DNA from 3 places in the Cupriavidus sp. HE11 genome. Region 2 is predicted to be linked to each of the others. Evidence: predicted binding sites of a transcription regulator. Region 2 holds the regulator's gene; each other region holds the start of a gene.

Region 1 (9,906 bases), 1.6 Mb from region 2:
TCGACGCGCGCACCTCGGCGCTGAACGACCGCACGCTGATTTCCATGCGGGCGCTGTCCGGGATCACGTTTGGTGCGTGGCCCGCGTGCAGCGTGCCGATGGTGACCACGGCGGTCTCGTTCGGATCGACGTTGCGCGCCACGATCGACTGCAGGGCCATCACCAGGCTGCCGGCCACCAGGATCGGGTCGATCGACTGGTGCGGGCGCGCCGCGTGGCCGCCCTTGCCCCGGATGGTGATCGTCACCGTGTCGCACGCGGCCATGAACGGCCCCGCGCGGAACATGAAGGTGCCGGCTTCCACGCCAGGGTGGTTATGCAGCCCAAAGATGGCGTCGCACGGAAACCGTTCGAACAGGCCATCGGCCAGCATGCGCTCGGCTCCGCCGCCCGCGCCGATCTCCTCGGCAGGCTGGAAGATCAGGTTGACGGTGCCGTTGAAGTGGCGCGTGCGCGCAAGCTGGCGCGCCGCGCCCAGCAGCACGGCGGTGTGGCCGTCGTGCCCGCAGGCGTGCATCTTGCCTTCATGCACGCTGGCGTACGGCAGGTTCGTGCGTTCGTGGATCGGCAGTGCGTCCATGTCGGCACGGATGCCGACACTGCGCTTGCCACTGCCTGATCGCAGCGTGGCCACCACACCGGTGCCGCCCACGCCGCGCGTCACGGCGTAGCCCCACCCTTCGAGCTTGCTGGCGACAAGCTCCGCGGTGCGGACTTCGTTGAAGGCGAGTTCGGGATGCTGGTGGATGCTGCGGCGGATGTCCTGCAGTTCGTCACGCGAGTCGAGCGTGTCATGCAGGGTGCAGAAGGTGCGGGTGGGACCGTTCCTGGCGAGGCTGACCGAGACGGTCTTCAATATCGACTCGATTTCGGGGGCGTGTTCAGACATGGCATTGCTCTTATTTGGCAGACATCATGTAGGAACAGTATTTCACGCACCCCGCAGAGGTAAAACCCTGAATGCCGATTTCGTGCGAAAGCGCCCCAAATGGCCTTAAAACTGTTGCCCTTAACGGACGCTTTGTTTAAAAACGCGACGCTTTGCAAGACGATGTTTCAGCGGGGAACCTCGTGAAGCCACGAGTTCGCCCCGCATTTTTCACATCGCAGAATCTAGCGTTCGCCGTACGCCACGACTTCCTGGCGCTGTTCGCCCAGGCCCTCGATGCCCACGCGCATCACATCCCCGGCCTTCAGGTAGCGCGGCGGCTTGAACCCCATGCCCACGCCGGGCGGCGTGCCGGTGGCGATCAGGTCGCCGGGTTCCAGCGTCATGAAGCGGCTCACGTAGCTGACCACGGTAGCCACATCGAAGACCATCGTCGCGGTGCTGCCCTTCTGCATGCGCTCGTCGTTGACGTCCAGCCACATGCCCAGTTTCTGGGCATTGGGCACCTCGTCGCGGGTAACCAGCCACGGCCCCACCGGGCAGAACGTGTCGCAGCCCTTGCCCTTGTCCCACGTGCCACCGCGCTCCAGCTGGAATTCGCGCTCGGACACATCGTTCACCACACAGTAGCCCGCCACATACTCCAGCGCATGGGCCTTCGCCACATTGCGCGCCGTGGTGCCGATGACCACGCCCAGCTCCACCTCCCAGTCCGACTTCTGCGACTCGAACGGCAGCATCACGGCGTCGTTCGGGCCGTTCAGCGACGTATTCGCCTTCAGGAACACGATGGGTTCGGCGGGCAGCGGCATGCCGGCTTCTGCGGCATGGTCCGCGTAGTTCAGGCCGATGGCGATGATCTTGCCGATGCCAGTCCAGGGCACGCCATGGCGTTGCCCCTCCACCACGGGCAACGTCGCCGGGTCGATCGCCGCCAGCCGGGCCAGCGCCGCCGGCGCGAGTTCGCCCGGTCCGATATTGCCGATCACGCCGGACAGGTCGCGCACGCGGCCGTCACGATCAACCAGGCCCGGACGCTCGGTACCGGGGTTTCCTACGCGAACTAGCTTCATCTTGTCTCCTCTCCTCGGGTGGTCAGGTCAGCCTCGCGAGCATATCGCAAGCCAGAGGCGGGCGTGCGGCCTCGGCGCGCCCGTCCCTCGTCGGCATCCGCCGGTCACGTCATGCAGGTCATGCATCTTTGCATACCCGCTGTGCATCGCCACGCATTGTGGGGGGCCGGCCTGCTGCCTAGACTGCCCTCACAGCACGCCGCAGCCCGCGCCGTGCCCTTCCCCAAGGAATTCCATGAAGCTCTACTACTCGCCCGCCGCCTGCTCGATGGCTGTCCATATCGCCTTGCGCGAAGCCGGCCTGCCCGTCACGCTGGCCCGCGTCGACCTGATCCATCACACGCTGGCCGAGCCCGAGAACGGCACCAACGACTACTACGCCATCCACCCGCGCGGCTACGTGCCACTGCTGCAGCTCGATGACGGATCGCGCCACAGCGAGGCATCCGCCCTGCTCCAGTTCATCGCCGACCAGGTGCCCGAGCGCCACCTGCTGCCGGCACCCGGCACACAGGCCCGGCTCAAGGCCGTGGGCTGGCTGACACTGATCTCGACCGAACTGCACAAGGTGTTCAGCCCGTGGCTGTGGCACAAGGAAACCGACGCCAGCACCGTCGAAGCCTGCAAGACAAAGCTGCACAAGCGCTTTGCCGAACTGGACGGCCACCTGGCGTCGCGCGACTACCTGCTGGGCAACCAGTTCAGCGTGGCCGATGCGTACTGCTTCACGATCGTCGGATGGGCCCGGCTGCTGCACCTGTCGCTCGACGCGTACCCCAGGCTGCAGGAATACCTGTCGCGCGTGGCCGCCCGCCCGGCCGTGCAGGCAGCGATGCGGGCCGAAGGCCTGGTGCGCGACTGAGGACGGGTCGGGTCGCCCCCCGGGGCCGTCAGCCCAGGACCTGCGTGGGTACGCGATAGTGGCTGGCGTCGATCAGGTCCAGCCCGCACTGGAGCTGGTCGACCCAGTTGATGAACCGCGCCACCATCTCGCGCCCCCGGAACGACGGCCCGTGCTGCGGCACGATCCACTGGATATCGAGCGTGCGCGCCATGGCGGCCCAGAGCCGGCACGCGCGGTTTCCGCTCATGTAGCGGCGGTGGAAGCCCAGCATGCGTGCCGCGTGGGCGTCGAAGTCGGTCACCTCCCCGCCGGCTTCGTCCGAAGACGTCATCGACGCCCCCAGATCGCCCGAGAACAGGATCTTGCTGACCGGATCGTAGAACTGGAAGTTGCCCTCGGAATGCAGGAAATGGGCCGGCGCCGCCATGATCGACGACTTGCCCAGCGGCACCACCACGCCCGTATCGGGAATTGGGACGATGCGCCCGGCCGTCTTCCCGGTCTGGCAGAAATGCGGCAGGAAGCGGGCCCAGACCTCGGAAATCAGCACGCGGCTGTCGGATGCCGTCAGCCAGCGCCCCACCGATGCCACGATGTCCGGATCGGCGTGCGACGCCAGCACGTAATCGAGCTGCTTGGGAGGGAAATAGCGGCTGATGGTCATGTATAGCTCGCTATACGTCATCTGCCCGCCCGGATCGATCAGGGCCGCATGCCCGTGGTCGACCACCAGAAACTGGTTGCTTTGTACCGCCTCTCCGTGCGTGTCGTCGACCAGGTCCGTAAATGCCAGGCAGACGTGCCCGCTGGATTCGTAAAGCACCTTGCTCATGACTCCCTCTTCCGCTTGTGGTTATTTTTAAGCGGCGAAAGTACTCAGTTGCGCGGTGTTTTCAATTGATGTGAATCAAGAATCCTTTAAAGCGCCTGGAACTGGCCGGACGCAAGCCCGGCCAAACGCGCCTCAGCGCGTGGACAGCAACTCTTCGATCTTGGCGACAAACTGCTTGTCGTCGGGCTTGACCATGCTGTTGTAGCTGCCCACGACCTGGCCCTTGCGGTCGATCAGGTACTTGTAGAAATTCCACTTCGGCGCGGTGCCGGTTTCCTTCGACAGCATCACGTACATCGGATTGGCTTCATCGCCACGCACATGGGACTTGCCGAGCATCGGGAACTTGACGCCGTAGGTGTTGTAGCAGAAGTCCGAGATTTCCTTGGCCGAGCCGGGCTCCTGCGAGAAGTCGTTCGACGGGAAGCCCAGCACCACCAGACCGCGCTCGCGGTACTTGGCGTAAAGCGCCTCCAGGCCTTCGTACTGCGGCGTGAACCCGCAATAGCTGGCGGTGTTGACCACCAGCACGACCTTGCCGGCGTACTGGCACAGGTTCTGGGGCGATTCGTCCTGCAGACGCGGGAACCGGAAATTCAGCGAAGCCGGGCAGTTGCCCGCCGGCTGCGCCGCTACCGTGGCTGGCTTGTCAGCGGCGCGGGCAGGATGCGGCAGCATGGCGGCCGCGGCGGCCAGGCCCAGCGCGCCCAGCAGGGCCGTGCGCTGAAGGTGTTGCCGCATCCGATCCACGTGGACTGCAGTTGCCAGGGTGCGTTCGCGAGACATGGGTACAGACTCCGGTTTCCGTTGGTGCAGCAAAGTCTACGCGCTCGTGCGCTTCTCGTCATGACGCGGGGCGGCAGCGGCGGCCGCCCCTGGCCCCGGCATGTCCTTAGTCCATGTGAATCTTGGCCGCGTGTTCGGTCACGCTGCTGCGCAGTTCCAGGTCCGGCATGCGCCGCACGATGACCAGCGCAATGATGGCCGCCACCGCGCCCGCCGCGTAGATCAGGTGGAAACCCGATTCCACGCCGCCCGCCAGCACCTGGCGTACGGCCGGCGACAGATGGGTCATGGCCTCGCTGCCATGGCGCAGCGAGCCCAGGTCCAGCGCCTGGGTGACGCCCGAGCGCGCCAGCGCATCCCGGAATTCCATCGCCAGCAGCGTGCCCGCCAGGGCGCCGCCCAGGGCGCTGCCCAGCGAGCGGATCACCAGCAGCGCGCCGGTGCCGGCACCCATGTCGCGGCGCTCCAGCGCGTTCTGCACGGAGATCAGCGTACCCACCATCGACATGCCCAGCCCGATACCGGCAATCGTCATCGCCACCAGCACCAGCGCGGTGGGCACGGCGGCGGTGATCGTTGCCATCGACACCAGCCCCACGGCGGCGGCCACATAGCCCCCGGTCAGGATTTCGCGCATGCGGCCCAGACGCGGGGCCAGCCACGCCACCACGAAATTGCCGGCCACCGTGGACAGCAGGAACGGCACCACGAGCAGGCCCGATGTCGATGCATCGGCATCGCGTACCAGCTGGAATTGCAGGGGCAGCGCGAAGATGCACAGGAAGATATTGAGCGCGGCCAGCGCCGACGCGCCCACTCCCATCACATAGGCGCGGTTGCGGAACAGGCGCGGCGGCAGCATCGGATCTGCGGCGCGGCGCTCCTGCCAGGCCAGCAGCGCCACGGCCAGGAGCGTCAGCAGCAGCAGGCCGCCCATTTCCAGCGAGATCCAGTCGAACGCCTCGCCCGCCCAGCTCATCGCCAGCAGGAAGGCGACGATGGCAACCGCCAGCAGGCTCGCGCCCAGCCAGTCCACCTGCGGGCGCCCGCCGCGCGCGCGCAGGTGCGCCAGGCCGCGATAGCACATCGCCATCGCCAGCAGCCCCAGCGGCACGTTGATCCAGAACAGCCAGCGCCACGACATGTGGTCGGACACCCAGCCGCCCACCAGCGGCCCCGCAATCGACGAGACGGCCCACACCGTGGCCAGATAGCCCTGGTAGCGGCCGCGCTGGCGCGGTGCCACCACATCGGCGATGGCCGCCTGCGCCAGCGACATCAGCCCACCACCGCCCACGCCCTGCAGCGCGCGGAACAGGATCAGCTGCGTCAGCGTCTGCGCCAGCGCACAGGCCACCGATGCGGCGATAAATAGGGAAATCGCCAGCATCAGCAGGCGCCGGCGACCGAAACTGTCAGACAGCTTGCCGTACAGCGGCGTGGTGACCGTCGACACGATCAGGTAGGCGGTGACGATCCACGACAGGTGGCCGAAGCCGTTCAGATCATTGGCGATGGCCGGCACTGCCGGAATCACCACGGTCTGGTCGAGGGCGGCCAGCAGGATACAGAGCACGATGCCGCCGATCACGCGCATGATCGCGGCGTGATCGTGGATAACCGGAGCAGCGTCCAGCGCGGCGGACTGTGAAGGTGAGGGCGATGACATGCGAATGGGTGCGGACGAGGGACGAGCGGCGCCTTGGGTGCCGCGGAGACCACAAAAAAATCCGGCCGCATGACATCGATGCGGCCTTATTCAGTAACCGCATAATTATATGCATGCTTAGTATTTTTGCGCTGGAGCAGTTTGCCCGCTGGATCGGGGCAATGGGACAAAAACGACAGGCCAGGCGACGCCCCGGACACGTCCGTTCACATGTCCGGGGGATGCAAGGTGGATACGGGGCCGGAGGATGCGCCGGCTAGCGGGAGCCGCCCGTGATGTAGTGTTCCAGCTGTTCGATGGTGAAGCGCTGCTCGCTGATGATGTCGTTGACCAGGTCGCCAATCGACAACATGCCCAGCAACTCGTCGCCTTCCATCACGGGCAGGTGACGCAGGCGATGCCTGGTCATCAGCGCCATGCAATCGTCGGTACCCTGGTCGGCGCGCACATAGATCACGGCCGTGGTCATGATCTCCTTGACCAGCGTTTCGCGCGATGTGCGTTGCATCAGGATCACCTTGCGCGCGTAATCCCGTTCACTCAGGATGCCGACAATCTTGTCGTGCTCCATCACCAGCAGCGCGCCGATGCCCTTGTCGGCCATCAGCTGCAGTGCCGCGTACACCGTCGCCGTGGGTGGAATGCTGAAGATGGCGTGATTTGCCTTGTTTTCCAGAACCTGCCGTGCGGTCTTCATGTCACCGACTCCTTGTTGCCGTTTTGGAAACAGTCGCTGCCCAGACGCGATCGATATGCGGTGCTGCGCAAAAGCCCGCGCCCCCCGGGGGTCTGGCCGCGTCTAACCAGATTAGCAAAGGAAAGCGCCGCCTTACAGGGTGACTTTCACGAATCTTGGTTGCCAGCGTTGGCATGGCCGCACGGCGTCAGGCTACGGGCCCATGAATTGCCGCCAACCGGATGGCACGCGGCTTGCGCTGCCATTGCCGTGCCAGGCGCGCGATGTCGGGTGGCGGATCGGCATCGGGCGACGCATGGAACAGCAGCGTCTGGCGCGATTTTGGACACCGGCTGGCCACGAAGGCGATGTCGTCGGCAAACCCCATGTCCAGCATCGTGTCGGCGGCTTCGAAGACAACCGTGTTCACCGCGCGCAGGTCCAGGCTGGCCGCGTCGATATGGTCGAGCATGCGCCCCGGTGTGCCCACAACGATATGCGCGCCATGGATCAGGCTATCGATCTGTGATCGAATCGGCATGCCGGTGCAGAGCAGCGCCACCTTGACCTGCCCAGCCACCCGCGCAAGTTGGCGGATGCGTCGTGCCACTACCTCGGCGCGGTCGCGCGTGGGACACAGCACCAGGGCCTGCACGTCGAAGCGCTGCGGATCGAGCCGGTGCAGCAGGGCGATCGCCAGCGTCGTGGCACTGCCACCGCCCTGGCGAACCTGCACGATCAGGTCGTGTCCGGCCAGCGCCAGGGGCAGGGCAGCGGACTGCAACGGCGTCATCGCAACGTGGCCCGATTGCGCGAGCGCGTCGAGCCACATCGGTTCCAGTGGCAGCGCCGAAAACGGGTCGCGCCGAGGCGCTATCGCCGGGGATGAGGGCTGGCTGGCACGCATGGCGTCACACTGCGGCGCGACTGGAGGGTCTCTTCGCAGCTGCCTTCCTGGCGGTGGCGGTTTTCGCGGGAGGCTTTGGCGTGGTGGCGGCTGTGGTGGCCTTTTTGGTGGCTTTTTTCGCCGTGGCTGTCTTTGCTGTGGCCTTCTTGGCCGTGGCTGCCTTCGTCGATGCGGACTTCGCCGGCGCAGTCTTTGCGGGCGCCTTTTTTGCGGCGGCCTTCTTTGCCGGTACCTTCGCCGATGTTTCAGCGTCCGCCGCCTTCGACACCGCCACCTTCACGGGAAGCACCTCGGTCGGTGTCCAGCCCAGCCGCTCCAGCAACGCTCCGGCCGCAGAAGGCGCACGCTCCTTGGCACCGTTGATAAAGAACAGATAGACCGCCTTCGGCTTGAGCTTTGCCCCCGGTTTGGCTTCCACCGCGGGCAGGTCGTCGGGTGCCTTGCCTTCGGCCCAGCTTGCCACGCGCCCAGCCCACTGATCCAGATCCTTCGGCGCGTAGCCGGTCGCCAGCTTTTCCTGTGCATTCATCAGGCGCGCGTAGACGAAGTCGGCGGTCAGATCGGCAAACGATGGGAATTTTGGCGAATCGGTGAATACCGTGGCCGCCTTGAACTTGCGCGCCAGCCTCAGGTATTCGTCGCACATGAAACTGGCGTGGCGCACCTCCAGCACGTGGCGTAGCGACACGCCTTCCACCGCGTCCGGCAACAGGTTCAGGAACGCCTCGAAATCGTCGGCCACGAACTGCTTGGTCGGCGCGAACTGCCAGACGATGGGGCCAAGCTTGTGACGCAACTCGGCGATGCCGCTATCGATAAAGCGATGGATCGAATCGGCGCCCTCGGCCAGGATGCGCCGGTTGGTGGCAAAACGCGACGCCTTGACGGCGAACACGAAGTCATCGGGCGTGGCATCGCGCCAGTTCGCAAACGACGTGCGCTTCTGCGTGCCGTGATAGGTACTGTTGATCTCGATCGCGGTCAGGTGGCGGCTTGCATATTCCAGCTCGCGCGCCTGCGGCAGGCCCGCCGGGTAGAAGTTGTCGCGCCATGGCGCAAAATTCCAGCCACCGATACCAATGTGGACATTGCCTGATGACTTGCCCTGCTTGCGCACTGCCATGGCTCCGATCTCCGCGAGAGACGATGGAGCAAGTCTAGCCGCATTTGCTGCACGCGGCTGTCAGGATGCGGACACGTGATTCGCGCGCGACCTGCTGTATCGCGCCCCTGCCTACTTTCCCTCGTCCGGCGCCGGATACTTGCGCGCGTTCATCTCCATCTTGGCGCGCACGGCCGCATCAAGGTCAACGCCAAGCGCCGTCACCAGCTGCGTCAGGTAGATCGTGATATCGGCCAGTTCCTGCTCCACGTGCGCACGCTCGGTCGTCGACATGATGTCGCGCGACTCTTCCTCGGTCTGCCACTGGAAGATTTCCACCAGCTCGGCCACTTCCACGCTGAGCGCCATCGCCAGGTTTTTCGGGCTGTGATACTTGCCCCAGCCGCGCGCCTCGCCAAAGGCAAGGGCGGCTTGCTGGAGGTTCTTGAGATCGATAAGAGCCATGGTCTGTCTGGTGCGAATTCGGTTCAGGCGGCATTGTCCCATTGATCGCCGCCGCGTCACGCACTCGACACCGGCATGCCGGCAGGCATACCCTGCCAGGTGAAGCCCACTGCAGACGGAGGCCCTATGCGACCCACTCCCGGCCCGGCGTTCTTCACCATTGCGGGTTCGCTCGCATACCTGGCGCTGCCCATCGCCGGCTGGGGCGGCGTCGGCGCCTACTTCGCCAACCCCGTCCGCACCGCCGCCGCAGCCGCCACCATGGGCATGGCCGTTATCGCGATCTTCTCCGGCGGCAACCTCAGCGCCGGGGAGCGCGAGGATCGCGACAACCGCTGGGTGCTGATCGCGTTTGGCGTGCTCGGACTGCTGGCGGGCTACGTGCCGGCACTGACTGATCGGCTCAACTTCTGGACAATCGGTGATGAAGCGGTGCGCTGGACCGGCCTGTTCCTGTTCGTCGTCGGCAGCACGCTGCGGCTCTGGCCGGTGTTCGTCCTCGGCAAGCGGTTCAGCGGTCTGGTGGCCATCCAGCCCGGCCACACGCTGGTGACCACCGGCATCTACGGCGTGATCCGGAATCCGAGCTACCTGGGGCTTGTGGTCAGTTCGCTGGGGTGGGTGCTGGTGTTCCGGTCGGTGCTCGGCGTGCTGCTGACAGCG
Region 2 (9,906 bases):
CGCTTTCCACCGCTTCATCCACCGACTGCTTCCATTGTGGGCAGCCGCTGAAGGCCGCCGCGCCGTTTGTCGCCCAGATCGACGGTCAGCCACGCGCCTTTTGCTGCGGTGGCTGCCAGACCTTGGCGCAGACGCTGCACGCGGCCGGCTTCGGGCATCTTTACGGCGATGTCACGCGCTTTGCGCGTCCGATCGACGCCGAAGCCCGGCGCGAGGCCGAGCCGGTGTGGGCCGCCTATGACACCCCGGAATTGCGTAGCCAGTTCGTGCGCCAGGCCGGCGACGGCCGCTCCGAGGTGACGCTGGCGCCGGAAAACATCCGTTGTGCCGCCTGCGCCTGGTTGATTGAGCAGCATCTGGGGCAGTTGGAAGGGGTGGAGTCGGTGGTTGCCAATGTGGCGACGCGCCGCGTGATCGTGCGCTGGCGCAATGAATCGCAAGGCGTTGCCGATCTGCTGTCCAGCCTGGCCGATATCGGCTACGCGGCATGGCCGTTCGAAGCGTCGCGCTCCGACCAGCAGGATCGCCGCGAACGCCGCAGTTTGCTGATGCGGATGGCCGTGGCGATGCTCGGCATGATGCAGGTGATGATGTACGCGTGGCCGCTCTATACGCACGAGGCCACGATCGATCCCGGCCAGCTGCAGTTGATGCGCTGGGCCAGCTTCGCCTTGACCGTTCCTGTCGTTCTCTATTCCGCCTGGCCGATCTTTGCCGGCGCCTGGCGGTCCCTGCGTCACCGCCACATGGGCATGGACGTGCCTGTCGCCATTGGCGTGGCGGCAGGCTTCCTGGCCAGTGCCGTCGCCACCGCGCGCGGTGTGGGCGAGGTGTATTTCGACTCCGTGACGATGTTCGTCGCGTTCCTGTTGCTGGCACGCTACCTGGAACTGCGGGTGCGCCAGGCCTCGCGCAGCGGTGCGGAAATGCTGGCGCGGCAGCTGCCGGCCACCTGCGAGCGGCTGGCACAGGCCGGTGGCGCGGGCGAGCGTATCCCGGTTGCCCGACTGCAGCCGGGCGACCGCATCCGGGTCAAGGCCGGTGAGATCGTGCCCGCCGACGGCGTGGTGCTGGCAGGCGCGAGCGAACTCGATGAATCGATGCTGACGGGCGAGGCGCGTCCGGTAAAGCGCGCGGTGGGCGACACCGTGCTGGCGGGCTGTTTCAACGCGGCCAGCCCGCTCGAAGTCCGGATCGACCGCATCGGCGCACAGACACGGCTGGCGGAGATCGTGGCCGTGCTCGATCGCGCGCTGGCGGACAAGCCCCGGCTGGCGCAAGTGGCCGATCGCGTGGCCGGCTGGTTCGTCGGCACCCTGCTGGTCATGGCTGTGGTGACCGGGGCGGTCTGGGCGGTATGGATCGATCCGTCGCGTGCGCTGCTGGTGACCGTGGCGGTGCTGGTGGTGAGTTGTCCGTGTGCGCTGTCGCTGGCAACGCCGGCCGCGCTGGCGGCGGCGGGAGCCGCGCTGTCGCGGCGCGGCGTGTTGCTGACGCGTGCGCATGCGCTCGAAGCCCTGGCACGCGTGACCGATGTGGTGCTCGACAAGACGGGCACGCTGACCGAAGGGCGTTTTGCACTGGTCTCCACACAGGCATTCGGCGCGCCCGATGCGCAGGCCTGCCGGCGCCTGGCGGCCGCCGTGGAGCGCGGCGGCGAGCATCCGATTGCCCGGGCGCTGACGGAAGCCTGCGACGACGCGGCCACGAGCCATCCGACGGTAAGCGATCTGCGCAACGTACCGGGCCAAGGACTCGAAGCCTTGGTGGATGGTCGTCGGCTTCGCCTGGGGCGCCGCGAATACGTGGCTGCCTTGTCGTCCGGGGCTGAATCCAATGCGCGGGGGCATGAGCGCCACCCGGGCGCCACGGAGGTCTGGCTTGGGGACGACACAGGGCTGCTCGCATGTTTTCAGCTGGCCGATGTCGAGCGTGCCCAGACCCGCGCGCTGCTGCGCGCGCTCGGCTCGCAGGGTGTGCGCTGCCATCTGGTGTCTGGCGACGGCGCGGCAGCCGTGCGCTGGTGGGCGGATCGTTTCGGCATGGATACCGCACTCGGCGGCGTGACGCCCGAAGGCAAGCGCGAGTACGTGGCCGCATTGCAGCAGCGTGGCGCGGTGGTGCTGGCGGTGGGCGATGGCATCAACGACGCCCCGGTGCTGGCACAGGCCCAGGTATCGATCGCCATCGGCAGCGGAGCGCCGCTGGCGCAGGCGGGGGCCGATGCGGTGCTGACGCACGGCGGCGTCGCGGAGATCGCGACCGCCATCGGCGCTGCACGTCGCGCCCGCCGCGTGGTGCGGCAGAACCTGGGGTGGGCCTTTGCCTACAACGTGGTTGCCATCCCGCTAGCCGCAACGGGCCATGTCACGGCCTGGATGGCCGGGATTGGCATGTCGGTGTCATCGCTGCTGGTGGTGGCCAACGCGTGGCGGCTGCTGCGCGTCAAGGCCGCGGCGCCGGAAGCGCGGGAAGGGGAGTCCTGATGGAAACGCTATATCTGCTGGTGCCGATGAGCCTGGTGCTGGTGGCATTGATCGCGGGGGTCTTGTGGTGGGCGCTGCATGCGGGTCAGTACGACGACCTGGATCGGCCCGCGCAAGCCATCCTGCTTGATAACGACAAGCCGCAGGGGCCCGAGCGCGCCCGGTAGGGCGAAGCGGGCAGGTGCGTGCAGGTGCGTGCAGGTGCAGGACCGGTGCACAGACATTACCCGGCGAAAACAGTTCGTGTGTGGTGCGCAAGGATTGATTGAAGTCAACGCGACGACCGCGCTGTTTTTCTAAAGTCACACAGTCAATAGGTTTATTCTTACTTAGCTTGGGGGTCTGAATGGCTGTCACCACCGCGTCTCCACGCGTCGACACCTTCAACTACGGTGTAGTGCGGCAGTTTGCCGTCATGACCGTTGTCTGGGGCATTGTCGGCATGGCCGTAGGCGTTCTGCTTGCGGCGCAACTGATCTGGCCGGATCTGAATTTCAACACGCCGTGGCTGTCGTTCGGCCGACTGCGTCCGCTGCACACCAACGCGGTGATCTTCGCGTTTGGCGGCAGCGCGCTGTTCGCCACGTCGTACTACGTGGTGCAGCGCACCTGCCAGGCGCGCCTGTTCTGCGGGCCGCTCGCGGCGTTCACGTTTTGGGGCTGGCAAATCGTCATCGTGGCTGCCGCGATCACGCTGCCGATGGGCATCACTAGCTCGAAGGAGTATGCCGAGCTCGAATGGCCGATCGACATCCTGATCACGCTGGTCTGGGTGGCGTACGCCATCGTCTTTTTCGGCACGATTGTCAAGCGCAAGACCCGGCACATCTACGTTGCCAACTGGTTTTTCGGCGCTTACATCCTGACCATCGCCATCCTGCATATCGTCAACAACATCGAGATGCCGGCGTCGATGTGGAAGTCGTATTCCGCCTATGCGGGCGTGCAGGACGCCATGATCCAGTGGTGGTACGGCCATAACGCAGTGGGCTTTTTCCTGACCACCAGCTTCCTGGGAATGATGTACTACTTCATTCCGAAGCAGGCAGAGCGTCCGATCTATTCCTACCGGCTGTCGATCGTCCACTTCTGGGCGCTCAACTTCACCTACATGTGGGCCGGCCCGCACCATCTGCAATACACCGCGCTGCCTGACTGGGCGCAGTCGCTGGGCATGGTGTTCTCGCTGATCCTGCTCGCGCCGTCGTGGGGCGGCATGATCAACGGCATCATGACCATGTCGGGTGCGTGGCACAAGCTGCGTACCGATCCGATCCTCAAGTTCCTGGTGGTGGCGCTGTCGTTCTACGGTATGGCCACGTTCGAGGGCTCGATGATGTCGATCAAGACCGTGAACGCGCTGTCGCATTACACGGACTGGACGATCGGCCACGTCCATTCGGGCGCGCTCGGCTGGGTCGCGATGATCTCGATCGGCTCGCTGTACTACCTGATCCCGCGCCTGTTCGGCGAAAAGCAGATGTACAGCACGCGCCTGATCGAGCTGCACTTCTGGGTCGCCACGATCGGCGTGGTGCTCTATATCGCCTCGATGTGGATCGCCGGTGTGATGGAAGGCCTGATGTGGCGTGCCACGCAGCCGGACGGCACGCTGACGTACGCGTTCGTGGAAGCGGTCAAGGCCAAGTATCCGTTCTACCTGATCCGTCTGGCGGGTGGCCTGTGCTTCCTGGGCGGCATGTTCATCATGGCCTACAACGTGTTCCGCACCATCGCCGGCAAGCCGACCGTGGATGCGCCGATTCCGGCCAGCCTGCCGGCTTCCGCCCACTGACAAGCCGAGGACGCAAACGATGTCTCAGAATCAAGGATTTTTCAGGCACGAGACGCTGGAGAAGAACGTCGGCTGGCTGATTATCGCGACCATCATCGTGGTCAGCATTGCCGGCCTGGTGCAGATCGTGCCGTTGTTCTTCCAGCACTCCACCACCCAGCCCGATCCGGGCATCACGCCGTACTCGCCGCTACGGCTGATGGGGCGCGATATCTATATCCGTGAAGGCTGCGTGGGGTGCCACTCGCAACAGGTGCGCACGCTGCAGGCCGAAACCGAGCGCTATGGCCATTTCTCCACGGCTGGCGAGTCGGTGTACGACCACCCGTTCCTGTGGGGCTCCAAGCGTACGGGCCCCGATCTGGCTCGCGTGGGCGGCCGCTATTCCGACGACTGGCAGCGCATCCACCTGCGCAATCCGCGTGACGTGGTGCCCGAATCGGTGATGCCGTCGTATCCGTGGCTCGAAAAAACGCCGCTGCCGACCGATTCGGTCCAGGCGCGCATGCGCGCACTGAAGCGCCTGGGCGTGCCCTATAGCGACGCCGAGATTGCGGGCGCACCGGAAGAGCTGGTGGGCAAGACCGAGGAGGACGCCATGGTCGCGTACCTGCAGGGTCTGGGCCTGAACCGTCGTAACGTCCGCCTGGACACGGCCCCCGCGCCTGCCCCGGCGGCACCAGCGGCCGAGAGCGCCGCGCCCGCGAAGGAGTGACGCCATGGTCATCGTGACTTCCATCGCCACTGTCCTGTCGCTGCTGACGTTCCTGGCGATCTGCTGGTGGGCCTGGTCGGCGGGCCGCAAGGCGGCCAACGAGGAATCGGCGATGCTGCCGTTTGCCTTGCCGGACGAACATAACAATCCAAGCCGGAACTAGTAACCATGAGCGATTTCATTTCCGATTTCTGGGGCTACTACATCGCGGCCATCGCGCTCATTGGTATTGTCTGGTGCGTGTGGCTGCTGTTTTCGCAACGAAAGATGCCGAAGGGCATCAGCACCACCGACGACACCGGGCATGTCTGGGATGACGACCTGCGCGAGCTGAACAATCCGCTGCCACGCTGGTGGATGTGGATGTTCCTGCTGGCCTGCGTGTTCAGTGTGGGCTACCTGGTGCTCTACCCGGGCCTTGGCACATACGCCGGGGTGCTGAAATTCTCGACGCAGGGCGAACTTGCCGCGCATCGGGAAGCCGCCGAGAAGATGCAGCACGAGATCTATGCCAAGTACCTGAAGATGGACGTCAAGCAGGTGGCGGCGGACCCCGATGCACGTGAAATCGGCCAGCGCCTGTTCCTGAACTACTGCGCCCAGTGCCATGGTTCGGACGCCCGCGGCAGCCGCGGTTTCCCGAACCTGACCGACAACGACTGGCTCTATGGCGGTGACCCCGAAACGATCCAGCAGACGATCACGAAGGGCCGTAACGGCGTGATGCCGCCGTTTGCGGGCACGATCGATGCCAAGCTGGCCGGCGATACGGCGCAGTATGTGCGGTCGCTGTCGGGGCTCACATACGATCCGATCCGGGCGTCGCGCGGCGAAAGCACGTTCAAGTCGACCTGCGCGGCATGCCATGGCGCGAGCGGCAAGGGTAACCAGGCGCTTGGCGCGCCGAACCTGTCCGATAACGTCTGGCTGTACGGCAGTTCGGAAGGCGTGATCGTCGAGGCCATCCTGAAGGGGCACAACGGCCATATGCCGGCCCACGAGGAAATCCTGACACCCGAGCGCATCCGCATGCTGACTGCGTACGTGTGGGGCCTGTCGAACACCAGCACGAGTGCCGCGCCCACAGGGCAATGACAAACCGCTCTCCGGTCCGGACGGCATGCCGTCCGGCCGGGAGCATGAGGGCTGAATAATGAGCGCGCCCCTGGAATCTCCCCCCACTTCCCGCGAATCAAGCGAGGCCGCCTGGCGGCCCGCACCTCCACCCAAGTCGGCGGCCGACGCCACCGAGGAGGCGCTGTACGAAGTACGGCGCAAGATCTACCCGCGCTCGGTCACGGGTGCCTTCTCGAGCTGGCGGGTCTGGCTGGTCATCCTCACGCAACTGGTCTACTACGGTACGCCGTGGCTGCAATGGAACGATCGTCAGGCAGTGCTGTTCGATCTCGGTGCCCGCAAGTTCTATATCTTCGGACTGGTGCTGTGGCCCCAGGACGTGATCTACCTGGCGGTGCTGCTGGTCATCTCGGCGCTGGCGCTGTTTCTGTTCACGGCCATCGCAGGGCGGCTGTTTTGCGGCTACGCGTGTCCACAGACGGTCTACACCGAGATCTTCATGTGGATCGAGCGTCGTGTCGAAGGCGACCGCATTGCCCGCATCCGGCTGGACGGCGATCCGTGGAGCTTGCGCAAGATTCGTCTCAAGGCGACCAAGCACTCGCTGTGGATCCTGATCGCGCTGTGGACAGGCTTCACGTTCATCGGCTACTTCGCCCCGATCCGCGAACTGGGCGGCGAAGTCCTGCACTGGACGCTGGGCCCTTGGCAGGCGTTCTGGATGCTGTTCTATGCGTTTGCCACGTGGGGCAATGCCGGGTTCATGCGCGAGCAGGTGTGCAAGTACATGTGCCCGTATGCGCGCTTCCAGAGCGTAATGGTGGATCGCGATACGTATGTCGTGACCTACGACGTGGGTCGTGGCGAACCGCGCGGCAGCCGGTCGCGCAAGGTCGATCACCATGCGGCGGGCCTGGGCGACTGCGTGAACTGCAGCATCTGTGTGCAGGTATGCCCGACTGGCATCGATATCCGTGACGGGCTGCAGTACGAGTGCATCGGCTGCGGCGCGTGTATCGATGCCTGCGACCAGGTCATGGACAAGATGGAGTATCCGCGCGGACTGATCCGGTACACATCGGAAAACGCGATGCGCAAGAAGCTGTCGGCATCGGACGCGCGCAAGCGCTTGCTGCGTCCCCGCACGGTTGTCTACACGGCGATCTGGCTGGCGCTGACGGTGGGCTTTTTTGCGTCGCTGGCCATGCGTACGCCGCTCAAGGTCGACATCATTCGTGACCGTGGCGCGCTGGGGCGCGAAGTGGAAGGCCGCTGGATCGAGAACGTGTACCGGTTGCAGCTGATCAATGCGACCGAGGCACCAATGAAGTTCCACGTGCAGGCACAGAGCGCCGAGCTGAAAGGCCTGATCGTGGAGTACGACCACGGCGCGGAATCGCTGTCGCCCACCTCGAATCGCCTGCTGCCAATCCGCATTCGCGTGCCGATCGACGATGCGAAGCAGGGTACGCACAAGATCGAGGTGACAGTTACCGCCGAGACCGAAGCCGAGCGCAAGGTGGATATCCGGCAAAGCACGAGTTTCATCGTTCCTCGCAATCTGTGATGCTGTCACCGATGGTGAACCGGGACGGATGCCAATAGGAGAGCGCAATGACCCAACACCCCGCAAAGCCCTGGTACAGGGAACCATGGCCCTGGATTCTGATGAGTGGTCCGCTGCTGGCGATGGTCGGTTGCGGTATCACGATCTGGCTGGCGAACACCCATGCCGATGTGCCGGTGACCGACGCCACCCGCCATGGACTGGTAGTGGAGAAGGCAAGCGCCGATCGCGCTGAACAGACCGCGAGGCGCCCATGAGACTGCGCTGGCTGATGTGGGTGCTATGGCCGGCGTTTCTGATGGGCGGTGCGGCCACGGCGGTGGTGTTCTCGGTGGTAGATCCCGGAGATCTGAATTTCTTCGGACATCCGGTCGAGGCGTCGCGGCAGGCGATCTACACTGTGGGGTTTCTGGTAGCGTGGCTGTTCTGCGCGTTGTCCAGCGGGCTCACGCTGTACACGATGCCGGTGAAGCTTAGTGACACCGATGAACTCGAGTAGGCAATGCAGAATTGCACTGCAAAAGACAAAGGCCGCGCCGGAAGTGTTCCGGCGCGGCCTTTGGCGTGATGTTCCGTGCGGGTTCGGTCTGTCTCAGCAGGACCGGCTGTACACCTGCTTGATACCTGCCATATCGACGAGCTTCACATGTCGCTGACGAATCTGGATCAGGCCTGCTTCGGCAAAGCGCGAGAACAGGCGGCTGACGGTCTCGAGTTTCAGGCCCAGGTAGCTGCCGATTTCCTCGCGGCTCATGCGCAGAACGAACTCGGTGGACGAATAACCGCGTGCCGACAGACGCTCGGACATGTTCACGAGAAAAGCGGCCAGGCGCTCTTCGGCGCGCATCGAGCCCAGTGTGATCAGCATGACCTGGTCCTGCGAGATTTCCTTGCTCATCAGGCGCAGGAACTGGCCTTGCAGCGAGGGCAGGGTGCTGGAGAGCGATTGCAGGTCGTCATAGCGCACGACGCAGACTTCGGTGTCCTCCAGCGCGGTGGCGTCGGAAGCGTGCTGCATCTCGCTGAGGCCGTCGAGGCCAATGACTTCGCCGGGCAGGTGAAAACCGGTGATCTGGGTGCGCCCGTCTTCCATGGTGACGTGCGTCTTCAGTGTTCCGAAGCGAATGGCGTACACCGCGTTGAGCGGTTCGCCCATGCGGTAAAGCGTTTCGCCCTTGTGAACACGCACGCGTTCCTGCACGAGCGTGTCCATCTTCGCCAGGTCTTGTTGCGACATGCCCACGGGCAGGCAAAGCTGGCCCATGGCACATGTGGAACAACGGGGCGACATCTCGGTGACGGGGATGGAAGTCAACAATTGAAGTGCTCGTTATGAATGCGCTTGCAGCGAGGGCGCGATGCAGGCATTTTACAGCGTCATGTGACGCAGAAGCGAGGAACAGTTGCCATTTGGTGTGCTTTTAAGCGTTTTTCTGATGGCCTTGCTCGGTGGTATGCATTGCGCTGCCATGTGTGGAGGAATTGCTATTGCTGCGGAGCAGAAACACCCGCGGGATGTGGCAATTGTCTTGCATCGTTCCACGCGTCAATGGTGGACTGCGTTGTGCATCATGCATGCGGGGCGCATTACGACATACATGCTGCTTGGCGCGGTGATGGGTGCGGTGGGCGCGACGGTGTGGCGACAGGATTATCTGCCGCTGCAGCGCTGGCTCTATGCGGCGGGCAGCATGATGCTGGTGATCACGGGTCTGTGGTTGTTGCGTGGACGCGTGATGCGATCCGACTGGATCGAGCGTCTGGCGTCGCTGGCCGCAGTACACGTGGTTCAACGTGCACGTGCGATGGCCGGGCGACTGCCGATGCGGCTGCGCGGCAAGCAGCGCGCGGCACCGCTGGTGCGTCGATACGGGATGGGCCTGGCATGGGGGCTCGTACCGTGTGGAATGGTCTATGGTGCACTTGCGCTGGCGCTGCTGGCTGGCAACGCGGTATCGGGTGCGCTGGTGATGGGGGCGTTCGGTCTGGGCACGCTGCCGAACCTGCTGGTGATCTCGGGGTTGTCGGGATACCTGCGGCAACTCTCCCGCAAGCCCGCGGTGCGCGTGGCGTCGGGCCTGGTGGTGATCGGATTTGGCGTGCTGGGGGTGGCCCGGGCAATATGGCTGCCGGATACCCTGGCCCAACACGGCTTTTGCGTGGTGTTCTGAATCGGCCACAGCGGCGGGTTGCGGGCGGGGCCGGGAATGCCATACAATCCCGAGAACCACGGTATCGCGCCGCACCATGCTCGGGGCGCCGCTGG
Region 3 (9,906 bases), on a different replicon from region 2:
AGATATCGTCGCAGAGTGCGCGCGCGAAGCCGATGACCTCGCCGTTTTCCACTGCCACCGCCACGCGTTGCGAGTTGGCGATCAGTTGCGCGAAGCGCTCGGGATTGCCGACCCGTTGTTCCCAGCCGTTGGCAGCCAGCAGCAGCCGGGCTGCCTCTACCTCTGCGGGCAACGGATTACGGATTTCCATCGACAATTCCTCCTGCGTGATTCCGGAGCGCATGCATGCAGACCCTCCAGAAGTGGGGGGCGCAGAGCGGCTGCGCCGCGTTTTCGCGCGATATGTCGCGCTATTTGTCGCGCATTTCGGCGACAGAGTGTAGCGAAGCCGATGCGGCGACGTCAAACAACTTTGTCCGGAAAATGCGACCACCCGCACGCATGTGCGATCTCGATACCGGGCGCGCGATGGCCTGTTGCGCGCCGGAAGCTGGCGGTATGATGGCTGTCATGAACGCCCCGATCTTCTCCTCCGCACACCCGGCCGACCAACTGGCCGAGTTCAGCGATGCCGATAGCGCGATGGCGCGTATCCGTGAGATCTACGACAGCTCCGTGGCGGCCGTGCGCGCGCGCTTCGACGCGTTTGCCAAGGGCAAGCCGCTGCCGTCGGCGGCCCACGCGTGCTATCCGTATCTCGGCATTTCCGTCAACCTGGAAACCATGGTCACCGACAGCCGCCCGTCCTGGGGCACGGTGGCCTACCCCGGCGTGTACGGCACCACGGTCACGCGGCCCGATCTGCTGTGCGACTACTACCGCGACCAGATCGAACGGCTGATGCGCTATCACCGCGTGCCGGTGGTGGTGGGCCTGTCGCGCCGGCCGATACCGCTGCCGTTCGTGATCGAGGCATCGACCACCGACATCAGCTACACGCAGGCCCGCGAACTGGAAGCCTCGTTCGTGCTGCCCGAACTGAGCCGCATCGACGATTCGATCGCCAACGGCACCTACGAGCCCACGCCTGGCGAGGCCTGGCCGTTGTCGCTGTTCCCGGCCGAACGCGTGGACCTGGCCCTGCAGCGGCTTTACCACTACACGGGCACGGCGCCCCATCACTTCCAGCGCTTTGTGCTGTTCACGAACTATCAGCGATATGTCGACGAGTTCGTGACGTTGGGGCGCAGCCTGATGTCTGGCGACGGTGGCGACGGCTACGTGCGCTTTGTCGAGCCCGGCGATGTGGTGCAGGACCTGGGCGGCACCGAGCCCGACGACGCCGCGCGTCCGAAGGCGCTGCCGCAGATGCCTGCCTATCACCTGGTGCGCGAGGACGGGCTCGGCGTGACGCTGGTGAACATCGGCGTGGGGCCGTCGAACGCCAAGACCATGACCGACCACCTGGCCGTGCTGCGTCCGCATTGCTGGCTGATGGTGGGCCACTGCGGCGGACTGCGCCGCTCGCAACAACTGGGCGATTACGTGCTGGCGCACGCCTACGTGCGTGATGACCACGTGCTGGACCACGACCTGCCGCCATGGGTGCCGGTGCCTCCGATTGCCGAAATCCAGGTGGCACTGCAAGAGGCAGTGGCCCGCGTCACGGGTTTGTCCGGCACCGAGATGAAGACGCGCATGCGCACCGGTACGGTTGTGTCCACCGATGACCGCAACTGGGAATTGAAGTCGAAGGCGCTGTACGCGCGCTTCAACCAGTCGCGGGCGATTGCAATCGACATGGAAAGCGCGGCAGTGGCGGCCAATGGATTCCGCCTGCGTGTGCCATATGGCACGTTGCTGTGCGTTTCCGACAAGCCGCTGCACGGCGAGCTGAAGCTGCGCGGCATGGCGAATGCGTTTTATCGCCAGCGTGTCAGCCAGCATATGACGATTGGCCTGGAAGCCATCCGCATCCTGCGCGAGAACGGCGTCGAGCAACTGCACTCGCGCAAGTTGCGCAGTTTCGACGAGCCGGCGTTCCGCTGACCTCGGGGGCGCGCCGGTGCATCCGGCGGGCCCCATGCCCGCCTCACACCCCCAGGGGAATCAGAAATAAAAAAGCGCGCGGGATTGCCGCGCGCAGTGAGGCGGGAAGGACGTCGGTTAGGCGGCCTTCCTTCGAGGAGACAAAATGGAAAGTCTCGGAAAAACCTTAAATCCCTAGGTGATCAGAAGCGATAGCCCACGCCGGCGCTGAACAGCCACGGGTCGAGGCTGACGGTCGACACCTTGACACCGTTCGCGTAGACGTTGCTGGAAATCCAGACCTTCTTGGCGTCGACATTCAGGAACCAGTTCTTGTTGAGCTTGTAGTCCATGCCGATCTGCAGTGCCGGACCCACGCTCCACTTGTCCAGGCCCAGCGTGCCACCGGCCAGGTCCGCGCCATAGATGCGCGTGGCGTTCACACCGGCACCGATATACGGGCGGAACGTGCCGTTCGGCAGGAAGTGGTACTGCAGCAGCAGGCTCGGCGGCAGATGCTTGAACGTGCCGATCTTCGAGCCATCAAGGCTTACGTCCTGCTTCTGCGGGATGGTCAGCACCAGTTCGGCCGCGATATTCGGCACGATGAAATAGGTGATATCGACTTCGGGAATCCACTTGTTGTTGACATGGATGCGATCCGATGCTCCGGCGCCACCGACAGGGTCGGACTTGTTTGCCATGTCCAGATAGGTGCCGCGCAGGCGGACCATCCAGTTGCCCTGCGTCTCGTCAGCGGCGGCTGCAGGCGCGGAAAGCGTACCGATGGTGGCGGCGGCGAGCGCCATGCAGATGGAGGAAACGAGGGTCTTGCGGCGGGGAGAAGTTGCAGTGGTCATGTTGGTCAGGCACTAAACATCGAAAAAGTGCGACCAGTTTGTCTTGTGCAAGGTACTCAAACCTTGATGCAGAACAAGTGAAGTGCAGCCGACACCAATTGCGTGCAACTACGTCGTCAATGCGCGACACGACAGTGCGTCGCACCCGCGCAAGGGCTTGCGGCACCCGCCTGATGCTTCTATGGACATGCGGATTTATTCGTGGCGCACGCGCGTCGCGGACCTTACGCTGTGGGCTCGTGGTTGTGCACCGCGCATGTCGTGGGCGTCCGCCAGGACGTCTTTTCAGGTGTGCCCTGTGGGGGCAGGGCACACCGTTTTTCAGCCAGATCCGATAAGTCCGGCCAGTCAGGCGGCTTCAGCCTGGTCCTGGTCCCGTGCCTGCATGTGCCGGTTGACACCCGACACCATGGCCTTCAGCGATGCCGTGACGATGCTGGCGTCCACGCCGGCCCCAAAGCCCGTGGCCGAATCGCCAACGCGCACTTCCACATAACAGGCCGCATTGGCGTCGGCACCGGTGGTCATGGCGTGCTCGTGGTAGTCCATCACGCGCACGGCAACGCCCAGGCCGCGCGAAAATGCGTCGACCGTTGCATCGATGGGGCCGTTGCCCGCGCCGCGCACCCGCACCGGCTGGCCGTCGCGTGTCACTTCCATCTCGATTTCCACGGCGTTGTCGCTGGTCGACACCATGCGGTGCGACACGTAGCGCAGCGGCGCGTCAACGTCGAGGTACTCGCGGCGGAACAGCGCGTAGAGGTCTTCGGCACTGGCTTCGAGCCCGGTCTCGTCGGTCATCACCTGCACCGCGCGGCTGAACTCGATTTGCAGCCGGCGCGGCATGTAGATGCCGTGCGCCTGCTCCAGCAGGTACGCCATGCCGCCCTTGCCCGACTGGCTGTTCACACGGATCACCGCGTCATAGCTGCGGCCCAGGTCGGCGGGGTCGATCGGCAGGTAGGGCACTTCCCAGATCGCGTCCGGCTTCTGCTGCGCAAAGCCCTTGCGGATGGCGTCCTGGTGCGAGCCGGAAAAGGCGGTGAACACGAGATCGCCGACATACGGATGGCGCGGATGCACGGGCAGCTGGTTGCAATGTTCCACGCACTGGCGCACCTCATCGATATCGGAAAAATCGAGTTCGGGGTCCACGCCCTGCGTGTAGAGATTCAGGGCCAGCGTGACCAGGTCGACGTTGCCGGTGCGCTCGCCGTTGCCGAACAGGCAGCCTTCCACGCGGTCGGCGCCAGCCATCACGGCCAGCTCCGCAGCCGCCACCGCCGTGCCGCGGTCGTTATGCGGATGGACCGACAGCACGATGTGTTCGCGGCGCGCCAGATGCCGGTGCATCCATTCGATCTGGTCGGCAAAGATGTTGGGCGTGCTGCATTCCACCGTGGTCGGCAGGTTCAGGATCATCGGACGCTTCGCATCCGGCTGCCAGACGGCCGATACGGCATCGGACACTTCCAGCGAGAAGTCGAGCTCGGCCAGGCTGAAGGTCTCGGGCGAATACTCGTAGGACCAGGCCGTTTCCGGCATGGCATCGGTCAGTTCGCGGATCAGGCGCGTGCCCGACACGGCCACTTCCTTGATCTCCTCGCGCGATGCGTTGAACACGATGCGGCGCCACGCCGGGGCGATCGGGTTGTACAGGTGCACGGTGGCGCGCCTGGCGCCACGCACCGATTCCACGGTACGGCGGATCAGGTCTTCGCGCGCCTGGGTCAGCACCACGATGGTGACGTCGTCCGGAATGCGGTCTTCCTCGATCAGCATGCGGACGAAATCGAAATCGGTCTGCGATGCCGACGGGAACGCGACTTCAATCTCCTTGAGGCCAACCTTCACCAGCTGTTCGAAGAAGCGCAGCTTGCGGGCGCTGTTCATCGGCTCGATCAGCGCCTGGTTGCCGTCGCGCAGGTCGGTGCTCATCCAGCGCGGGGCGCGCGTGATCTGACGCGATGGCCAGGCGCGGTCGGGCAAGTCGACTACGGTGGCGGGACGGTATTTGGTGGCGGGGTTGCGCAACATGGGCATGGGGTATCTCCTTCCTCGCTAAGGAAGCATCAGGAAGCGGCTCGGCGTACGAGGGCTTCGCGTGAATGGGAAAAACGGGAAAACGGAAAAAGGGTGGCGAACGGCTGCCGAACTGCCACAGGGCACTAGGCCCGGCAACCGATCGGTAGGCCTAGCAGTAGCGAGGAAGCGCCCAGCAGGGCGCGGCACGAGGTCAGGGCGACCAGCGAACCATCAACGCGCGCGCGCACGGCGGCACCGATGCGCGAGGCATCTGCGGCGTGGCGGAGGTCGAGGGAGTTGGCTGGCATCGTGCGAGAAGGATATCGCTCCGCCATCTGGCGGGGTCGAACACACAGAGCGTAGTGCAAAAGGCGCTGCAGCGTCAACCGCCGGTATTTCGTCTGACCTGTCCGATTCGGCCGCGAACGTGGGATTCCGCACGTCAGAGCCTTACCCCGAACGGATGAGTTCCACCCGATATGTGGGGAAGCGCTCAGTCCTCTGGCCAGTACATCGCCATCCACATCCCGCCTAGGCTGACAGCAGCAGGAACGGGATTGATAACGACAAAGGGGGCAATCATGCGTACACGTGCGTGGACGGGGTGGATCGTGTGCATGGCGACGGCCATGCTGATGGCAGCGTGCGGCGGCGGAGGCGGCAGTTCGGGCGCCGGAACGACCGCACCGGCCGGAACCGGCGGCGATGCCGGCGGCGGCGCGGGCGGCGGCACCACGGCAGTTGCCAAGTCGTACACGCTGGTCATGAACCGCACGTCGGGCCAGGTGGGCGTGGGCAGCACGATCTCGCTGACGGCATCGGTCGTCGACGATCTCGGCAACGATGTCACGGGCGCCACGACCTTCGTCTGGACCAGCAACAATGGCTCCATGGCGGCTGTGGCCAACGGCACCATCCCTGGCAGCGCCGTGGTGACCGGCGTGGGCGTGGGCACGACGGCCGTGAACGTGCTGGCAACGGTTGCCGGCGCCAACGGCACCACCGCGCTGCCGCAGGTGGCCGCCACGATCACCGTGGTGGCACCGGGCGTGCGTACCTACAGCCTGGCGCTGCCGTACCCGGTGCTGTCGATGACCGACGGCCAGGTGTTGCCGGTAACGGCATCGCTGATCGACAGCGACGGCGCCAACCGCTCCGCGGCAGCCACTGGCTGGGCCTGGCGCAGCAGTACGTCTGCCGTTCAGGTGACAGGCGCCAGCAACGTGGGCACGCTGCGCGGCGTGAACGCCAGCGACACGGCCGCACAGTCGGTGGTCACCGTGCAGGTCACCGCGCCCGACGGCAATACCCTGACCGGCGCGTTCCTGGTGTCGGTGTTCAAGAGCAGCGTGTCGACCTATCGCCTGGTGCTGTCGCAATTCGGCCAGCAGATCAACGCGCTGAACGTGCTGAACGGCTATCCGCAGACCTATGACTCGCGCGTGCTGCGCAATGACGAGAGCGACGCTACGGCCGACTTCACGGGGCTGTGGACGTACATGACCACTTCGCCGTCGCTGGCGGTGCTGCCGAACTCGGCCACGCGCGTGACCACGGTCAGCACCAGCCGCCCAACCGGCATTGCACCGCTGCAAAGCGTGCTCGACGAGGTGGCCGGCAGCCTGACGCTGACCGCCAAGCCGCGCGCCCAGCTGCTGGTGACCGAGCAGCCGACGTGGGGCCTGATCTACAGTGGCCCGGACCCGTTCATCGTGCCGGGTGCCGGGGCACCGGTGTCCGCGCACCTGCTGCATCGTGGCGTCGACGAGGGCATCATGGGCTGCAATAACACGTGGAACTGGCAGGTGGGCAGCGGCCCGGTCTCGATCATTCCGATCGGAGCCAATCTGGCGCAGGTGGTATCCACCGGGTCGGGACCGTTCACCGTGATCGTGTCCTGTACCGCCGGGCCCGAGGCCATGCCGGTGTCGCTGACGATTCCGGGCATCGCACAGTAGGTTGGCGCAGGCTGGAGAGAGCCCGCCGGGTGGATACGGCGGGCTTTTTCCATGGCGGAGCGTACCCGTTTCTGCGTAGCGTTCCACGACGTCTGGTTATGCGCTCCCCTCTCCCATATTGGAAGAGGTGTGGGGGAGAGGGCAGGCGTCTCAACAAGGATTGGCGGGATTTGAACCTCCAGACCCTCTCCCCCGGCCCCTCTCCCGCGCTGCGGCAGAAGGGAGCAAACAGGCGGGGTCTGCTGCAAAGCGTACCCATTTCTGCGTGCTGTCGAATCGGGCTCCGGAACGCAAAACGGCGACCCCAAGGGATCGCCGTTGCCATTTCCACCCCAGCCCTCCCGGGGCCGATGCCGTGTTCAGGATTTGCGCACGAAGCGGATGATCTGCTCGTTGCTGCCGCCGGACCCGGTGTTGCCGATGTCGCCAGACCCTGACGTATTCGAGTCGCATGTGCCGCAGCCGCTGTTCGTGTCGCAGCCGCTGGCGCACCCTGCAGCCTGGCTCGGGGCCAGGCGCCGCGCCAGCCATCCGCGCCAGCCATTGGCCGCTGTGCCGCCCAGCATGGTCGCCAGGCGCGCCTTCACCCGCTCGCGGGTGCGGGGCATGTAGCGGCCCGCCACGTGGATGGCGCAGCCCAGCACGATCAGCGGGACGATCAGGGTTTCGAAGGCGTGATAGAGCGTCATGGCCGTTTGACTGGCTGGCAGGCAGCCAGTTTCCTCGATATCAGGTGAGCGCCAGCGCCACGCGGTACGTGATGAACGACGCGAGATAGGCCAGCCCCGCCAGGTAGGCGGCCGAGGCGGCCATGACCTTCCAGGAGTTGGTCTCGCGGCGGATCACCGCCAGCGTGGAAATGCACTGTGGCGCGAAGACATACCAGGCCAGCAATGACAGCGCCGTGGCCAGCGACCATTGCGCCGCGATCATCGGGGCCAGCTGCACCGCCACGGCATCGTCGCTGCCCGACAGCGCGTACACGGTTGCCAGCGCACCCACCGCCACTTCACGCGCGGCCAGGCCCGGCACCAGCGCGATGCAGATCTGCCAGTTGAAGCCGATCGGGGCAAACACATGCTCCAGCGCGCGGCCGATCATGCCCGCGAAGCTGTAGTCGATCGGCGGCATGGTAGCGCCTTCGGGCGGCGACGGGAACGTTGCCAGGAACCACAGCAGCACGGTCAGCGTCAGGATCACCTTGCCCACGCGCGCCAGGAAGATGCGTGCGCGTTCCCACAGGCCGATGCCAATATCGCGCGGATTGGGCACGCGGTACGACGGCAGCTCCATCAGCAGCGGATGGTCGGTGCGGTCGCGGCGGAACCACTTCAGCACATAGGCCACCAGCAGCGCGCTGACGATGCCGGCCACGTACAGCACGAACAGCACCAGGCCCTGCAGGTTGAACAGGCCGGCCACGGTGCGTTCCGGAATGAACGCGCCGATCAGCAGCGCATACACGGGCAGGCGCGCCGAGCAGGTCATCAGCGGCGCCACCAGGATGGTGGTCAGCCGGTCACGCGGGTCCTGGATCGTGCGGGTGGCCATGATGCCGGGGATCGCGCAGGCAAAGCTCGACAGCAGCGGGATGAACGACCGGCCCGACAGGCCCGCGCTCATCATCAGCCGGTCAAGCAGGAACGCGGCGCGTGGCAGGTAGCCCGACTCCTCGAGTGTCAGGATGAACAGGAACAGGATCAGGATCTGCGGCAGGAAGACGATCACGCTGCCCAGGCCGGCAATCAGGCCATCCACCAGCAGGCTCTTCAGCATGCCGTCGGGCATCATGCCGCCGACCCACTCGCCAAAGAAATGCACGCCGCCCTCGATGCCGTCCATCATCGGCGCGGCCCACGAGAACACGGCCTGGAACATGAAGAACAGCAGCACGGCCAGGATCACCAGGCCAAACACCGGGTGCAGCACCACGCGGTCCACGGCGTCGTCGAAGCGCGCGGTGCGCGTGGGCATCGTCACGGCGGCGTCCAGCAAGCGCTTGACCTCGGCGTGGGTGTCCAGCTCGGACACGCTGTCCAGCGGCTGCGCCGGGGGCGCGGGCGGCAGCGTCTCGTCGAACAGCTTGACCAGCGCGGCGGCGCCGTCGCGCTTGACGGCCACGGTCTGCACCACGGGCACACCCAGCGCCTGCGACAGCGCGTCGCGATCGATCACGATGCCGCGGCGGGCCGCCGCATCGCTCATGTTGAGCACCACCACCATGGGCAGGCCCAGGCGGCGCAGTTCCAGCACGAAGCGCAGGTGCAGGCGCAGGTTGGTGGCATCGACCACCGACACCAGCAGGTCGGGGCGGGCCTCGCCGGGGCGCTGGCCCATGCAGACCTCGCGCGTGATGGCTTCGTCCAGGCTGGCCGAATGCAGGCTGTACGCGCCGGGCAGGTCGAGGATGCGCACGGTGCGGCCGGCCGGCGAGACAAACTGGCCTTCCTTGCGCTCGACGGTCACGCCGGCGTAGTTGGCTACCTTCTGGCGGCTGCCGGTCAGGCGGTTGAACAGTGCGGTCTTGCCGCAATTGGGGTTGCCTACCAGCGCGATGCGCAAGGCGGAGGCATTCTGGGCAACTGACATGATGGAATAGGGTCAGGCGAAGGCGGGCAGGCCCTCAGGCGATGCGCTGTGCGTCGGCATCGGAAGCGTCGGCGGTGCCAGCCTGGCCTGCCGGCGCGATGCTCGACACGGTGGCGGTGGCCACTTCCACGGCAATGCGTCCGGCCTCCGAGCGGCGCAGCGCAAAGCGCGTGTAGCCCACCTGGGCAACCAGTGGATCCTTGCCAAACGGGCCGAAGGTGACGATCTGCACGGATTCGCCGGGCACGAAGCCGAGATCGCGCAGGCGTCGCGCGACGGGGTCGTTAGGGGTGGCATCGTCCACCGATTTCACGATGGCGACCGTGCGCCGGGGCAGTTCAGACAACCGCATATGCTTCCAGTCCAAGGGCGGGATCGCCGCCGCGCGACAGAAAAATCCTGTCGGGGTACGTAAATAGAAATCGTTCTCGATTGTATAGCATTCGCGCCATTTGCGCGCTGAAGCCACACCGTTGTTAGCTGTTTGTAATGTGGGCGGAATAACTCTCGCTGCCAGACGTTTACCGTGTAACGACATTCCCGCCCCTGCCACCCCCGGACCGATG

Evidence for each region. The regulator FNR, encoded in region 2, switches genes on or off when oxygen is low (the NO sensors DNR and NnrR bind a similar motif). The targets are predictions, from matches to a motif close to TTGATNNNNATCAA.
Region 1: the regulator FNR is predicted to act here: its motif matches at 3,704-3,717, upstream of ACOABP_RS09180 (oxygen-binding di-iron domain-containing protein).
Region 3: the regulator FNR is predicted to act here: its motif matches at 2,832-2,845, upstream of ACOABP_RS24220 (OmpW/AlkL family protein).

What each region holds. Positions count from the first base shown of each region.
Region 1 is NZ_CP184464.1:1,975,778-1,985,683, reverse strand. Features, by position in the region: gene ACOABP_RS09195 (M20 aminoacylase family protein) at 1-889, opposite strand, end outside; gene ACOABP_RS09190 (fumarylacetoacetate hydrolase family protein) at 1,114-1,962, opposite strand; gene gstA (glutathione transferase GstA) at 2,198-2,824, shown strand; gene ACOABP_RS09180 (oxygen-binding di-iron domain-containing protein) at 2,853-3,638, opposite strand; gene ACOABP_RS09175 (glutathione peroxidase) at 3,771-4,424, opposite strand; gene ACOABP_RS09170 (MDR family MFS transporter) at 4,531-6,021, opposite strand; gene ACOABP_RS09165 (CBS domain-containing protein) at 6,350-6,790, opposite strand; gene ACOABP_RS09160 (DEAD/DEAH box helicase) at 6,978-7,676, opposite strand; partial or broken gene ACOABP_RS09155 (DUF72 domain-containing protein) at 7,972-8,799, opposite strand; gene ACOABP_RS09150 (nucleotide pyrophosphohydrolase) at 8,911-9,243, opposite strand; gene ACOABP_RS09145 (methyltransferase family protein) at 9,370-9,906, shown strand, end outside.
Region 2 is NZ_CP184464.1:396,796-406,701, reverse strand. Features, by position in the region: gene ACOABP_RS01905 (heavy metal translocating P-type ATPase) at 1-2,486, shown strand, start outside; gene ccoS (cbb3-type cytochrome oxidase assembly protein CcoS) at 2,486-2,653, shown strand; gene ccoN (cytochrome-c oxidase, cbb3-type subunit I) at 2,833-4,281, shown strand; gene ccoO (cytochrome-c oxidase, cbb3-type subunit II) at 4,301-4,996, shown strand; gene ACOABP_RS01885 (cbb3-type cytochrome oxidase subunit 3) at 5,001-5,159, shown strand; gene ccoP (cytochrome-c oxidase, cbb3-type subunit III) at 5,165-6,091, shown strand; gene ccoG (cytochrome c oxidase accessory protein CcoG) at 6,150-7,640, shown strand; gene ACOABP_RS01870 (hypothetical protein) at 7,688-7,897, shown strand; gene ACOABP_RS01865 (hypothetical protein) at 7,894-8,139, shown strand; gene fnr (fumarate/nitrate reduction transcriptional regulator Fnr) at 8,233-8,958, opposite strand; gene ACOABP_RS01855 (sulfite exporter TauE/SafE family protein) at 9,044-9,811, shown strand.
Region 3 is NZ_CP184465.1:1,542,864-1,552,769, forward strand. Features, by position in the region: gene ACOABP_RS24210 (GNAT family N-acetyltransferase) at 1-190, opposite strand, end outside; gene ACOABP_RS24215 (AMP nucleosidase) at 442-1,929, shown strand; gene ACOABP_RS24220 (OmpW/AlkL family protein) at 2,112-2,717, opposite strand; gene leuA (2-isopropylmalate synthase) at 3,117-4,805, opposite strand; gene ACOABP_RS24230 (hypothetical protein) at 5,375-6,751, shown strand; gene ACOABP_RS24235 (DUF6587 family protein) at 7,111-7,440, opposite strand; gene feoB (ferrous iron transport protein B) at 7,481-9,340, opposite strand; gene ACOABP_RS24245 (FeoA family protein) at 9,375-9,692, opposite strand; gene ACOABP_RS24250 (sigma-70 family RNA polymerase sigma factor) at 9,904-9,906, shown strand, end outside.